Regions from separate parts of the Lysinibacillus sp. S1 genome, predicted to be linked through region 1. Evidence: riboswitches for the same ligand, from Rfam matches in the RefSeq annotation. Region 1 holds a riboswitch; each other region holds the start of a gene.
What was found. A riboswitch is a leader RNA that binds a small molecule or an ion and turns the genes downstream of it on or off. The one in region 1 is predicted to bind S-adenosylmethionine.

Region 1 (5,155 bases):
GCCTCTAAGTATTTATGGTGAATTTTTTCAATAACATCTGGTCTAGTAAGCACAAGATTTTCATTACAGCCATCAAGTTCCTCGCCACCAAAATCCTCTGCTGATAAATTTTCATTTTGTAGCATTGTTCCCATTGCGCCATCAAGAATTAAAATACGTTTCTCTAGTTGCTCTTCAATCGAGTGCTTAGCCATGTATACTTACTCCTTTTTTCTGTTCATCCAATTGCTCTATATATTTCATCAACTCTAGTGTCACATCGTAACGTAAAAATGGTGTAATAAGGTAAATCCCATTGAAATATTGCGTAGCCACTTCTACTAATTCTTTGGCAATAGCAATCCCTTCCAATGTTGCCCTTTCTTTATCTTCTCCACATGCTTTCATTCTTGTTAAGGCATCTTCAGATAATTTGATACCTGGCACTTCATGATGTAAAAATTCAGCGCTTTTATAACTCGTAACAGGCATAATACCGATGTAAATTGGAGCTTGTAAATGCTTTGTTGCCTCATAAATCTCTACAATTTTCTCGATCGTATATACTGGTTGAGAAATGAAGTAGTCTGCCCCATGCTCAATTTTCTTCTCCAAGCGTGTCACAGCACGATCTAACACACGGACGTTTGGATTAAATGCAGCAGCAACTGAGAAATTTGCTTTTTTACGAAGTGGCTTACCTGAGAAAGAGACCCCTTCATTTAATTGCTTAATTAATTGGATTAGCTCCATGGAAGATACATCATAAACACTTGTCGCACCTGGGAAATCTCCTACTTTCGTTGGATCACCCGTAACGGCCAACACATCATGAATACCTAAAGCATTTAACCCCATTAAATGAGATTGTAGACCAATTAAATTACGGTCTCGACATGTAATATGAGTTAGTGGGCGTACACCATGTGAGCTCTTCAACAATGCGCCCATTGCAATATTGCTAATACGTGGAGAGGCCAATGAATTGTCTGCCATCATAACTACATCTGCACCTGCATCATATAATTGCTTTGCTCCTTCAAGGAACCCATCAATCTCTAAATGTCTAGGCGTATCCAACTCTACTATGACAGAGCGTTCACGTTTAACCTTTTCATGAAGAGGCTCATACTTTGTTGGCTCCGCTTCCCGAACAATCTCAATCTTTTTAGGCTTCGCATGCTTCTCCTGAACCGGTGATAACTCTTCTAAATACTTCTTTGCTGCTGCAATATGTTTGGGTGTTGTACCACAGCAGCCCCCTATTAAACGTACACCTTGATCACGCAATTCAACAGCCGCTCGACCAAAATAATCAGCTTCTGATTCATAAACGACACGCCCATCCTCTAAGTCCAGAAGTGATGCATTTGGATAGGCCGACATAAATGCCTTATTAGGAAGTTCTACACCTTCAAATGCCTGAATTGTATGGTGTGGACCTAGTCGACAATTGACACCAACAATATCAGCACCTAGGGCTTCAAGCTCATGGAGAGCATTATTTAAAGACATCCCATTTTGTAGAACACCGGGCTCATGCATAGAAACTTGTGCAATAATCGGCAATTTTGTTTTTTCTCGTAGCATCTTTAAGGTTGCTGTTAATTCTTCAAAATCATAATAAGTTTCAAGTAAAAGGCCATCTGGATTCCCTGCAAGTAAGACGCTTGCTTGTTCTTCAATAGTTGCTAATATTTCATCCAAGGTTGCATCACTTTTACGAATTCCCCGAATACCACCAATTGTTCCTAAAACAAATTGACCGCCATCAGCCGCTGCTCGTTTTGCGATGGTGATAGCAGCTTCATTAAATTGTTGGACACGTGATTCTAATCCATAGCGAGCTAATTTAATGGCATTTGCACCGTACGTATTCGTTTGAATGATGTCAGCACCAGCTGCAATATATTCTCTATGAATCTTTTCAATTAACTCGGGTCTCTGAACATTCATTTCCTCATGGCAATACTCCAATCCATAGCCATATAGCACTGTGCCTATTGCACCGTCTGCCGTCAAAACATGCGTTTTTAACCTTTCAAGCAATCCCATAAAATTAGCCTCTCTTCCTATGTCTCTATATAATAAAAAGCCTTCTTTCATAAAAAAAGAAGGCTTTAACGATTCATCATTGTTGTTCCTTCTCATCTTCGACTCAACGGTCTTCTGGATTTAGCACCTGACAATAAAGTTGGTTGCTGAAGCTTCAATGGGCCAGTCCCTCTGCTTCTCTTGATAAGAATTAAGTATGAATTTTTTAAATAATTAAAAGAATCATATCGTTTACTGACGAATGAGTCAAGACTATTTCACATAACAAAGTTTTTTTCCACTTAAAACCTTAGAAATTGGCAAGTTCCTTTGCAAGCTCTTCACCAATTTTTTTCCCGTTTTGAATGCAAGCACCAATACCTACGCCAAAATACGAGCACCCTGCAATCGATAAATTAGGATATTTCTCATGTAATTCTTGTAGTAAGCCTTGTAATGCTTCACGATGTGCTAGATCATATTTAGGCATTTGATCAATCCATTTTGTTACATTCACAACGGTTGGCTGCTCCTCTATTCCTAGGCTCTTTCTCACATCTTCTAAAGCAACTGCTGCTAATTCTTCATCCGTCATGGCGCGTAGTTGCTCATAGGCTGGATTGATGCTCTTATAAAAGAGTCGCACAAGTAATTTATTTTCTTTCGATGTATGCTTCCATTTACGACTAGTCCAAGTTGCTGCATTACAAGTTACGTCTGAATTATGGGAAACAATATAGCCCGTTCCATCTGCTGGCAATTTAGCGTCTGGCACATCAAAACCCAAATAGATAGTAATCGCTGACGCTGTCGTAAATTGGTCAAAATAGCGGTTTAAAGATTCATCCTGTAGCAGATTTTGTACAGTATCGTTCGGTAATGCTAAAACGACATAATCTGACTCAATAATTTCACCATTAGCTAAGGAAATTGTGTAGTTCTTATCTTGTTTTTGAACATTTAGTGTAGTAACACCCTTGATAATTTCTACATCGGATAAGGTTTGTTCAAGTCGATCAATTAAAGAAGATAAACCATTTTTAAAGGATATAAATTTTTTGTTCGCTGCTTTAACAAATTGCTCACGATTCGCATCAAAGCCTTTAATAATACTTCCAAAATCATTCTTATAATCAATTAAATACGGTAAAGTAGAGCCAATAGAAAGCTGATGTAAATCTCCCGAATAAACACCTGCAAGGACTGGTGCAATTTGGTTTTTCACCAGTTCCTCTCCTAAATAGTAAGTTAAAAATTCACCAATCGAACTTTCCTTTGTGAAGCCATTGTTTGGCAATGTTAAATCCTTCAACGCTTCTTTTTTTCCCTGCTCGGAAATAAGTGTACTTTCCTCTAAGGATGCTACACTCATCGGTATTCCGAAAGTTGAATCTGCCGGAATAGCATGTAACTCATTATTCGTATAAATATAAGAAATACCTGTTTCGTTGTAAACTAATTCCGCCTCAAAATCAAGCTCCTGAACGAGTTCCATAACGCCTTGATGACGGGCTACAATAGAATCAGCACCCGTTTCCATGATGAAACCTTGTTCATGTGCTGAATATAATTTGCCTCCTAAATATGTATTTTTTTCTATAAGCACTAGACGAACATCTAAATTATGTTCCTTCACTTGACGTTGCAAATAATGCATTGTACATAGTCCTGTAATACCGCCGCCTAAAACAACAACTGTTTTCATCATAACCGCCCCTATTATTCATTCTTTCTACAGTATAATCCTTTTTCATTGAAAATTACGTTAAACCCTTTACAAATTTAGCAAAAATAGAGCTATTTCATCAGTGAAATAGCTCTTACTTTCTGAACCTCTATAAAATTGATCCTCTATAGCGATAACTTCACAACAAACATTTAAATAGGTACTATAGTGTTTATTACGTCTAAAAATATGAAAAATAGAATGTAAATGTTAGTAGTCTATCCTTTTAAATTTTGCGCAAAGCTCGCTAATTTTTCAGCTGAATTTGTTACCTCAGTAAATGAAGTGCCTAATTCACTTAATATACCTACAATTGCTTGTATTTTTGTTGCCATACACTCATTTTGATCTTTTGCTTCTGTCATGGCTCCCAATATACTCGTAAATTGGCCTTCAGTTTGTAACATATTTTCTTCACCTGCTGCAACTTCATCTTGAATGTTGGTCAAAGAATACTCTAATTTCTCTGTTCGTTCACCTGTCTTTTTCAATAACAAAGCCACCGCTGTAACAGATTCTTTTGTCTGAATTGATAATTTACGTACTTCATCGGCCACTACGCTAAAGCCCTTTCCCGCTTCCCCAGCACGTGCTGCTTCAATTGCAGCATTTAAAGCCAATAGATTCGTTTGATTCGCAATATTGGTCACAACACTCATAATTGTTTCCATTTCCTTAGACATACCTGATAATTGTTCAATATTTTCTTCTATATCATGAAGAGAATGACTAATATTGAGCATATTTTGTGATTGATTTTTTAAACGCTTGCGACCCTCAAGTGCTTGGTTTTCAGCCAGCGTAGACACATCGAGTGATTTTTTTGCCAAATGTTTAATTTCGTCAGATTGCTTACTTAAGCAGCAAAATGAATTATTGGTTTCCTGCGAGATAGCTGCAAGTGCTTCCGAAGAATCTACAATCTGTCGTTCAATCGCTTCTTTTTCATGAACCATTTTTTCTTTCAGTTGTTCCACAGTGTTTTCAAAAGCTTCTAAAACGAGTTGTTGCTCAAAATTACAAATTTTCGATATAGCTCTGATCGTATTAAATTGATCTTGTGGAAATTCTATATTTTTTTCGACTAAATCAATAAATGATATCGATAAATCTTGGAATGCGCAGATATACCACTGTGTTCTAAGCCCAATGTGGACATGCACCTTTGCAATTTTTACCCGCCTTTGGTAATACATCTCATCAATGGTTCCGTTAAACATTTCAATAATATGTTGCCGTAATGTTACTTTAAGCTTTTCTACAGAACTATGATGACTGATAATATCTACCAAATGATGCTCTGTTCCAATCATGTTGTAAAAACGGTTTACGATGTGATCTACATTATCCATAACTATTGGCTGGAAAGCTTTTAAATATTGTAAGTCGTTCTTCGTTAAGTTCAGCATTTCAATT
Region 2 (5,155 bases), 970 kb from region 1:
GACACCTTGTATACGACTTACATCATTTACAAGTAAGATATTTTTCATTGTTTTTATCACAGGTACGCCACCAGCGGTAGTAGCCTCATAGCCTACAAAAACGCCATTAGCTTTTGCAAGATCCTGCAACTCCAAACCTCGTTTGGCAAACATCACTTTATTGGCAGTAATAACATGACATTTATGTTCCACCGCTCGCTTTAAATAACTGTATGCAGGTTCTTCGTTCACAATTGCTTCAAACACTACCTGCATACCTGGCTCTGCTAAGACTTCATCCATACTTGTTGTCATTAAATGTGCTGTACCTGGTACACGTTCACGACTAGCATCTGTCACTAAAATCTTCGCTACCTCTAATTCAATACCTAATTTATTTTTTAGCTCTTCTCGTTTTTCATTTAAAATATGGTAAATCCCCTGACCTACCGTTCCAAATCCTAAAATCGCTGCCTTTATAGTTGCCATTCTTGTTATTCCCTCCAACTTACATTCCGCAGTTTCATTAAAGCTAATTTTCCATGGGGTTGTGTCATGACAATTTGACACCCACCGCAGTCTTTAGCCAACAACTCTCTTTGTATGAGTTTCGCTATTTCTATATGTGTTAGGACACATACAAATTCAAATAATTCAAAATTTAACTTAAAGAAAATTGTAACGCAAATACACGCTTTGCACAAGAAAAATCTTTCTAGGAAGGACATTTGTTTTCTCTAGATGTGCAAAAGAAATCGGTTTCATTCCCTTTATTATACGTTTTATTAATCAATCTATAAGATTTGAACAAATATTGACTATTTACATTTCAATATATGAATGTCTTTCTTCTATTATATATATGTATGCTCAGACACTCATAACAATCCCTTTAAAGAAAAAACTCATTCCCTGTAGCAGCAGAGAATGAGCTTAAAAATATGAGGGGGTTTTAACTTGCTTTTGAAAGCAATTGATAACGATATTGTGCTAAAGCTTGTTGAACAAGACTAATCTCTTCTTCTGTAAAATTTGGTATTGCATACGTACGTTCCACTAATTGAAATGTACCATACTTCAAGTAAAACTCTGTCGCAGGAAGTGAGATATGGCTCACACCGTACTGTTCATATGCCTCAAATACTTCCTTTACAGTAAAGTCCTTTTCAGTAAAAACATGTTCTTGAAATGCTGTATGACCAAATACTTCCTGCCATTTTCTTTCGACTGATGTAAGAAGGTGTTGAATGGATTTATTGTTGACAAATACATGCCCTTCATTTAGCTCATATATTAGATAGGATACAATGTTTTGCGCACTATAGATGTTACCCATTTTAAACACTCCTTTATCATCAGTTTTTGGGAAGAGTAGTCACTGGCTAGGCAACTACTCTTCTATATATTCAAAAGTGGGGGAGCACTTATGAAACATTTACCTTTTAAAAAAAATTTTCGTACTGTTAACTTATTTCCTAGTATATAACATGGATTTAACAAAGTCAATAATACATATAAAATTACTTGGTATTATTTTTTATAAGGTTCTGATAATTAACGGATGCAGTAATAGATTGATGTAGCAACGTTTAACGCATTACCAAATGAGGCTAATCGAATGAGAAAATACGTTAACGTCACAACATCTTACCATTTTCTTTAAACTTTAAGCTTCTACTGTTTGTTCAGTTGTTGTAGCCTGTGTAATGGCTTGATCTAAATCAGCAATAATATCCTCTACTGCCTCTAAACCGATGGATAAGCGAATGAGCGACTCGGTTACACCAGCTTGAACTAATTCGTCTGCTGATAGTTGCTGATGAGTAGTGGAAGCTGGATGAATAATTAATGACTTTGCATCACCTACATTTGCTACATGTGAAAATAATTTCACGCTATCAATAAGCTTTCGCCCAGCTTCTCGTCCACCCTTTATGCCAAATGTAAGCACTGAACCGAAGCCATTTCTTAAATATTTTTTTGCTAACTCATGTGTCGGAAAATCTTCTAGGCCATTATAATTTACATACTCCACAGATGGGTGGTTTTGTAAATACTCAGCCACTGCCAATGCATTTTCATTGTGTTTAGGGATACGCAGATGAAGCGTTTCTAACCCTTGCAATAAATTAAAAGCAGCATCAGCACTTAATGTTGGACCAAAATCACGTAATAATTGTACACGTAGCTTTGTAGCAAAGGCAGCAGAAGCTGTATCAATTCCATAACGTAGACCATGGTAAGAGGCATCTGGTTCAGTAAAACCAGGGAATCGACCGCTAGTCCAATCAAACTTACCAGCGTCTACAACAACGCCCCCTAAAGTTGTACCATGACCTCCTATCCATTTAGTTGCTGAATGAACTACAACATCTGCGCCGTATTCAATAGGTGTAGAACCGTAAGGAGAAGCGAACGTGCTGTCAATAATTAATGGTAGACCATTATCATGTGCAATTTTAGCTACTGCTTCAATATCTAAAACCTTTAAACTTGGATTACCATAAACCTCTGCAAAGACAGCTTTTGTTTTATCAGTAATCGCTGCTTTGAAATTCTCTGGGTTTGTTTCATCTACAAAAATTGTTTTAATACCATAGTTTGGTAATGTGTTAGCAAATAAATTATACGTACCACCATATAAAGAACTAGCTGCTACTATCTCATCACCAGCTCCCGCTAGATTTAAAATGGAAAATGCGATAGCTGCTGCACCAGATGAAAGTGCTACTGCTGCTGTTCCACCTTCCAATAAAGCCACACGTTTTTCAAACACATCAACTGTTGGATTGGTAATTCGTGTGTAAATGTTCCCTGCTTCCTCTAAGGCAAAAAGACGTTGCGCATGAGCAGTGTCTTTAAATACGAAAGCAGTTGAGCGATAGACTGGAACTGTGCGAGAACCCGTCACTGGGTCTGGCTCTTGACCACCATGCAACAGCAATGTTTCTGGTTTAAAATTTGTCATTGTGTACCTCCAAATGGTTATTTTTTTACGATGGTACCGGAGATGAGGAGGATTTTTCTGTAGAAAACAAAAACCCTCTTCAGCTAAGAAGAGGGTTGCGGTTGCAAGTTTTCCTCCCCTTATCTGCCAGATCCAAGTAAGAATCTGTAGGAATTAGCACCTTAGTAAGCTCATTGCTTACTGGTTGCCGGGCATCATAGGGCCTATCCCTCCGCCGCTCTTGATAAGAGTATGAGATTCAATTTCCATCGTTGTTACACAGTATAAACATAGAGTTTTTTTCTGTCAACAAGTAAATTTTATTTTTTCCGAAACTTCTGTCTGCTCTTATACGTAATATGAACGCATACACTATTTTAGAAAAAATTTTGAGAGGAGTATTTTTATGGTAAAGGCCGTGATCATTTTTCTTATGATTGGCTATTTAATAGGCTGTATTCACGGCTCTAAAGTGGCTCAATTTTTATCGGGGGTTGATTTAAAAAAGGCTGGCCACGGTAATGCTGGTGCCTCTAATGCTACTCTTTCCCTTGGCTGGAAGTATGGCGTTTTAGTAGCCCTCATCGATATAGGCAAAGGCGTTGTCGCTATTATAGGTGCGCATTTTTATCTAGCGGACGCTATTCATTTAACAGAAGAACAAATTTGGCTGCTTACTTATATTATGGCTGCTGGGGTTATTTTAGGTCATAATTTCCCCTTCTACATGGGCTTCAACGGCGGGAAAGGAACGGCCTCCATCATTGGTATTTTACTTGCTGTTGATTGGAAGATTGGTTTATTTGCACTTATTTTATTTGTTATTTTATCCTTTGCAACAAATTATTTAATTGTAGGTGTTCTAGAATTTTATCTCGTGTTTTGTACAGCAACTTATTTATGGATTCCTGGCATTGGCCCAACCATTATAGCTCTTCTTCTTTTTGGCATAGCCATCATCCTGCACCTCGAAAATATTAAACGATTAGTCAATGGAACAGAGCCTAAAGTAACTTCTGCCTTTAAGAAAAAGAAATAATATTTAATGGATATTTTTGTATTTTTTGTGACCGTATTTTTTCTCTTTATCTACTCATATTGCTGTAAAAAACACCATTTTCACATAGATTTTTTTCTACAATAAAATAGACATATTCTTATCTCAATAAAACATTATACAGGCCGATGTTATGGATAATAATCGTCATTTTTATCGTAGAAAGGATGAGAAAATATGTCTTCACCAAAGCAAGCAGCTACAAAACTTAATTTAAAGCCACTATGGATTGGCTTGGCATTCGCGTTACTAATCATTATTACCTTCTTACCTAACAATGGTGATTTACCTATAGCTGGGCAACGAGCTTTAGCCATTTTAGCTTTTGCAGTCATCCTTTGGGTTACAGAGGCCGTTTCATATCCTGTGAGCTCGGCCATGATCATTGCACTAGTAACTGTTTTACTAGGACTCGCTCCGTCAATGGATAATCCAACTACAGAGCTAGGAACAGCTAGCGCATTAAAATTATCTTTAAGTGGCTTTAGTAATTCTGCCGTTGCTTTAGTAGCAGCAGCTCTTTTTCTAGCGGCAGCAATGCAAATTACTAATCTACATAAACGACTTGCACTTTGGATTCTTTCACTGGTAGGAACGAAAACAAAAGCTATCGTATTTGGCGCTATTTTAGTGTCTATCGTCCTCGCATTTTTTGTACCTTCTGCTACAGCACGAGCTGGCGCGGTAGTACCGATATTGCTTGGAATGGTGGCAGCATTTGGTTTACCACGTGATAGTCGGCTTGCTGCCTTATTAGTTATTACTTCGGTACAAGCCGTTTCCATTTGGAATATTGGTATTAAAACTGCAGCAGCTCAAAATATGGTGGCTTTAAACTTTATCCAAGAGCAATTTAATGTGGATATTTCATGGGGTGCTTGGCTACTTTATGCAGCCCCCTTCTCAATTATTATGTCGATCTTTTTATTTTTCATTATGATTGCTTTAATTAAACCTGAGACTAGCAATATCGAAGGTGGTAAAGAGGTCATCAAAAAACAGCTTGCAGAGCTTGGCCCATTAAAGGCTCCTGAAATTCGTTTAATCATTACATCCGTAGTTTTACTATTTTTCTGGGCAACTGAAGGGAAGCTACATCCATTTGATACGACAACAGTCACAATTATTGCTATCGCGATTCTATTAATGCCTAAAATCGGTGTGTATTCATG
Region 3 (5,155 bases), 1.1 Mb from region 1:
CACGAATCTTATCCTCGGCACGTTCAAAATTTTCTTCAACTTTGCCAAAGCCAACATTTAATTGAATACAACCGATTTTCATCTCTATTCCTCCTCTAGACAATTAACAGAAAAAGTAATACTATTTGCTTCATATTCTTCAATAATAATTATTATATTCTGAAAAAGGTGATCATGCATGGAATTCTCTAAAAAACTACAGCAACTACCCACTCAATTTTTTGCAGCACTCGTTCAAAAAGTAAACTTGGCTCTAGAAGAAGGGCGTGATGTCATTAACCTTGGGCAAGGAAATCCCGATCAGCCAACGCCTATTCACATCATTCAAGCATTACAGGAAGCAGCTGAAAATCCTCAAAACCACAAATATTCACCATTTAGAGGACTCGCTGAATTACGCCCAGCTGCTGCGCACTTTTATCAACGTGAATATCAGGTTGAACTAAATCCAGATACAGAGGCAGCGATTCTTAGTGGAACAAAAATTGGTCTAGTTCAGCTACCTTTAGCTGTGTTAAACCCTGGTGACACGATGCTCTTACCAGATCCTGGCTATCCAGATTACCTATCAGGTGTTGTACTAGGAGACGTCAATTTTGAAGTAATGCCCCTTTTTGCTGAAAATGATTTCTTACCTGATTATCATGCATTACCTGATGAAGTGAAAGAAAAAGCAAAGCTTCTTTACTTAAATTACCCGAACAACCCTACAGGTGGTACAGCATCACTTGCGTTTTTTGAAGAGACCGTTCGCTTTGCGAAGGAGCACAATATTATCKTATCACATGATTTTGCTTATGGGGCAATAGGATTTGACGGTAATAAACCAGTTAGCTTCCTTCAAGCAAAGGGTGCAAAAGAAGTAGGAGTTGAAATGTATACATTATCGAAAACCTATAATATGGCTGGCTGGCGTATAGGCTTCGCTGTAGGGAATGCCGAGATTATTGCTGCTATTAATCTAATTCAGGATCATCTGTTTTGTAGTCAATTCCCTGCCATTCAACAAGCCGCAGCAGTAGCACTGACGGCTTCCCAGCAATGTGCGGATGAACTACGAGCTACTTATGAGCGTCGCCGCAATGTACTCATTGAAGAAGCTCGAAGAATTGGCTGGCATGTTACGGCTCCAAGTGGCTCCTTCTTCGCATGGCTCCCTGTACCACTAGGCTATACAAGTGAACAGTTTGCTGATCTTTTGCTCGAAAAAGCTGATATCGCTGTAGCAGCAGGTAATGGCTTCGGTCAATATGGTGAAGGCTATGTTCGCGTAGGATTGCTGGTTAGTGAGGAGCGCTTACGTGAAGCAATCCATAGAATCGAGCAATTACAATTGTTTATAAGATAATGACGCCATATCCTGTAGCTATCCCTAGCTACAGGATTATTACTATTTTTCAATTTTCCTTGGTTGCCCTAAACCATTTTCTAATGGATAAAATTGAACATGACCTGTTTCATCATCCCATTTTCGAATATGTTGAATCCCTTGTACCTCTGCCAACACGATGTCAGCAGTAATAACAGGGTTGCCCCCTTTTATTAAATGCCCACCTGATACAACACCCCATTGATCGCTCATAGAACCATGGAAATGTGTCTCATATCCACCATCTCGCTTACACACCACACCTGAACCTTGAATAAATTCTAATGGTCCCTCTTTTTCAATCACATCACTAAAACGAACTTGAATTTGAACTGTTGCATCTGGCACTAAATAAACAAAGCTACTTTTTTGAAAGCTGCCAATACAGCTTACAATTGTTGCTGACTCTATACTATTCTCTTCGCAAAGCGCTTCAATTCCTTCAATGATATCTGTTCCCGTTAGAAAACGAGCACTAATAACCTTACCAAATGAACCTATACCATAATTAACTCTTACAGACATTGTTATCCCTCTTTTGCGTCGAAATATTATAATTATATAAAAAATTTAAAAATTATTTATTGACTTACTATACCCTATAAATTATATTAGTTCTATCGGAATTACAAAAAAATATTATAAATCTCTTATCAAGAGTAGCTGAGGKACTGGCCCTATGAAGCTCGGCAACCTCCTTTTTATAGGAAGGTGCTAAATCCTGCAAACGATCTTCGTTTGATAGATAAGAGAGGACATCTTTTCATGAGCCTCTCTTAATTTGTAAGAGAGTTTTTTTATTTTCAAAAAACCGATAAAAACAATCTTKRAGRTATTWTCATGAAAAAGAAAAATAWAYTWTTARKAGGTTTARCAAGTTTAACATTAGTAGCAGCTTTAGCAGGCTGTGGCTCTAAAGAAGATAGTAAAAGCCAAGCTGAAGGAATTGATGAAAAGAAAATCGTTGTAGGCGTCACTTCTGGTCCACACGAACAAATTGCAGAAGTAGCCGCTAAAGTAGCAAAAGAGAACGGGCTAGAAGTAGAACTAAAATCATTTTCTGACTATGTTTTACCTAATACATCCTTAGCTGAAGGTGATCTTGATGCGAACAGCTATCAACACGAGCCTTTCCTAGATACATTTAATAAAGACCATGATACAGATTTAGTACCAGTGGGCAAGACGATTTTAAATCCAATGGGTATCTACTCAGAAAAATATAAATCCTTTGATGVCHTTCCTGACGGTGCAACGTTTGGCCTACCAAATGACCCAACGAATGGAGCACGTGCCCTCTTTGTTTTACAGGAAGCTGGCTATATTAAGTTAAAAGAGGGTGCAGACTTAACAGCCTCGATCCGTGATGTAGAAGAAAACAAAAAGAATTTAAAATTCATTGAATTAGAGGCAGCTCAAATTCCTAAACAACTTAGTGAAGTAGATGTAGCAGCTATTAATACAAACTTTGCACTAGAAGCTGGCATTAACCCTAAAGATGACTCTATTTTATTGGAATCTACTGATTCTCCATACGTGAACTATATTGTTGTACGTGCTGAAAATGAAAATGATCCAACAATTAAAAAGTTCGTTGAGGCTTACCAATCTGACGAAGTGCGTCAATTCATCGAAGAGGAATTCAAAGGTTCTGTAATCCCTAGCTGGTAATATGTTCAGAAAGCTTCTATAAAGCCGAAGAATCTGCTGAAATTCCCCAATGGGAAGACGAGCAGATTCTTGCTTTTTAGAAGGTTGAGAAAGGAGCAAACAATCGCATGATTCAATTACAAAATATCTCAAAAGAATTTAAGTCGAAAAAAGGCATCATAAAAGCTGTGGATGGCATCAATCTTCACGTAAAAAAGGGACAAATTCATGGTGTAATCGGCTATAGTGGTGCTGGTAAAAGTACACTCATTCGTTGCGTTAATCTACTAGAACGTCCTACAGCAGGAAAAGTAGTGATAGACAATGTAGACATTACGACCCTTTCTCTTCACGAATTACGTCAAACACGCCAAAAAATCGGGATGATCTTCCAGCACTTTAATCTCTTAAAAACAGCAACAGTTTACAATAATATTGCAGTTCCCTTAAAGCTACTAGGCTATAAAGAGGCGGAAGTAAAAAACCGAGTAGCTAAGTATGCTGAAATTGTCGGTTTAACAGATAAACTAGATAGTTACCCAAATCAACTTTCAGGTGGTCAAAAACAGCGTGTGGCTATTGCACGTGCCTTAGCACAGGAACCAGAGATTTTACTTAGTGACGAAGCAACAAGTGCACTTGATCCTGAGACAACGGAAGCCATTCTTGAATTGTTGTTAAAAATTAATCGTGAATTAGGCATTACGATTCTGCTCATCACACATGAAATGAATGTAATTCAAAAAATTTGCGATGAGGTTTCTGTTCTAGAATCAGGGAAAGTTGTGGAATTTGGCACAGCGATTGAACTTTTTGCGAAACCGAAGCACCCTACAACGCGAAAGTTTTTGAATACAATTTCACAACGTAATTTATCCCCTTCTCTTATTGAGCAATTAAATGTTTCAGGAAGTGTAATCCGTTTAACATTCCTTGGTGAAAGTACTGGTAAGCCATTATTAGCAGAAGTCACTAAGGTATATGATGTGCAACCAAATATTTTAACAGCTAATATTATTGAATTAAAAAACGGTATTGTCGGCAATATTGTGGTGCATTTACATGGCGAAACGCAGATTGTCCAAAAGGCGTTAACGTATTTTTCAGAAAATGGCGTGGCAGTGGAAGAATTAGGAGGTGCGTTCAATGAGTAGTATCCAAAGCTTCTTTACAGATTGGTCAGATGTTATTGGCAAAGCAATTATCGAAACATTTCAAATGGTCGGAATTTCATTATTTTTCTCCATTCTGATTGGCATTCCATTAGGGCTATTAATCGTTTTAACACGACCAGGACAATCCTTTGAAAATAAATTTTTCTATCAGTTTTTTAATCTATTTATCAATATTGTTCGCTCTGTTCCATTTATCATTTTACTATTCTTCATCTTACCTTTTACCAAGTTAATTGTAGGTACAACAATTGGTGTTAAAGGTGTAATCGTTCCACTAGTTGTTTACACAGCTCCTTATATTGCACGACTGATGGAGTCTGCGCTTTTAGAAGTGGATTCCGGAGTAGTAGAAGCCTACACAGCCATGGGTATTAAACGTCGCCATATCATTTGGCATGTCCTATTACGTGAAGCGCGACCATCTATTATTTTAGGCTTAACAATTGCCACAATAGGATTAATTGGTGCAACAGCAATGGCAGGAATGGTTGGTGCTGGCGGTTTAGGTGACCTTGCCTATCGTTATGGTCATTTGCGCTATGAGGTTGATGTGATGTATGCAACTGTCTTTATCTTAATCATCCTTGTGCAGAGCATTCAATCCATTGGTAACCGCTTCGCCGCGAAGTTGAAAAAAGATTAAGAGGAGAATGAAGATGACAAACGAAATTTATGTAGAGAAAAATGGCTATATTGCAACGTTAGTATTAAACCGCCCGGATAAACGGAATTCTTTATCAAGGGCAATGTTTCAAGCCATAGTAGACCAACTAGAGCTGCTCCGTATAGATTCTTCCATCAAACTTTTAATTGTTCGCGGTGTCAATGAAGTAGCCTTTTCTTCCGGTGCAGATATTAGCGAGTTTTTAGATGTTCGTTATGCTACAGACAATGCTAAAGCCTATAATGAATTGGCTCTAAAGGCGATCGATGCTCTCTATAAATTTCCACACCCGACAAT

Region 2: it holds a riboswitch for S-adenosylmethionine, as region 1 does, so the genes downstream of both, ACHZEU_RS11670 (O-acetylhomoserine aminocarboxypropyltransferase/cysteine synthase family protein) here and ACHZEU_RS16460 (bifunctional homocysteine S-methyltransferase/methylenetetrahydrofolate reductase) in region 1, are expected to answer to the same signal.
Region 3: it holds a riboswitch for S-adenosylmethionine, as region 1 does, so the genes downstream of both, ACHZEU_RS11275 (MetQ/NlpA family ABC transporter substrate-binding protein) here and ACHZEU_RS16460 (bifunctional homocysteine S-methyltransferase/methylenetetrahydrofolate reductase) in region 1, are expected to answer to the same signal.

What each region holds. Positions count from the first base shown of each region.
Region 1 covers NZ_CP173154.1:3,305,294-3,310,448, reverse strand. Annotated here, with positions in the region: gene metH (methionine synthase) at 1-194, opposite strand, end outside; gene ACHZEU_RS16460 (bifunctional homocysteine S-methyltransferase/methylenetetrahydrofolate reductase) at 187-2,034, opposite strand; SAM riboswitch class I at 2,124-2,224, opposite strand; gene ACHZEU_RS16455 (protoporphyrinogen oxidase) at 2,324-3,718, opposite strand; gene ACHZEU_RS16450 (globin-coupled sensor protein) at 3,958-5,155, opposite strand, start outside.
Region 2 covers NZ_CP173154.1:2,339,094-2,344,248, forward strand. Annotated here, with positions in the region: gene ACHZEU_RS11660 (homoserine dehydrogenase) at 1-468, opposite strand, end outside; gene ACHZEU_RS11665 (hypothetical protein) at 932-1,315, opposite strand; gene ACHZEU_RS11670 (O-acetylhomoserine aminocarboxypropyltransferase/cysteine synthase family protein) at 1,646-2,947, opposite strand; SAM riboswitch class I at 3,064-3,177, opposite strand; gene ACHZEU_RS11675 (glycerol-3-phosphate acyltransferase) at 3,333-3,965, shown strand; gene ACHZEU_RS11680 (DASS family sodium-coupled anion symporter) at 4,161-5,155, shown strand, end outside.
Region 3 covers NZ_CP173154.1:2,238,049-2,243,203, forward strand. Annotated here, with positions in the region: gene ACHZEU_RS11260 (carbon-nitrogen family hydrolase) at 1-82, opposite strand, end outside; gene ACHZEU_RS11265 (pyridoxal phosphate-dependent aminotransferase) at 179-1,348, shown strand; gene ACHZEU_RS11270 (PPC domain-containing DNA-binding protein) at 1,391-1,894, opposite strand; SAM riboswitch class I at 2,017-2,121, shown strand; gene ACHZEU_RS11275 (MetQ/NlpA family ABC transporter substrate-binding protein) at 2,210-3,040, shown strand; gene ACHZEU_RS11280 (methionine ABC transporter ATP-binding protein) at 3,148-4,173, shown strand; gene ACHZEU_RS11285 (methionine ABC transporter permease) at 4,166-4,837, shown strand; gene ACHZEU_RS11290 (enoyl-CoA hydratase/isomerase family protein) at 4,851-5,155, shown strand, end outside.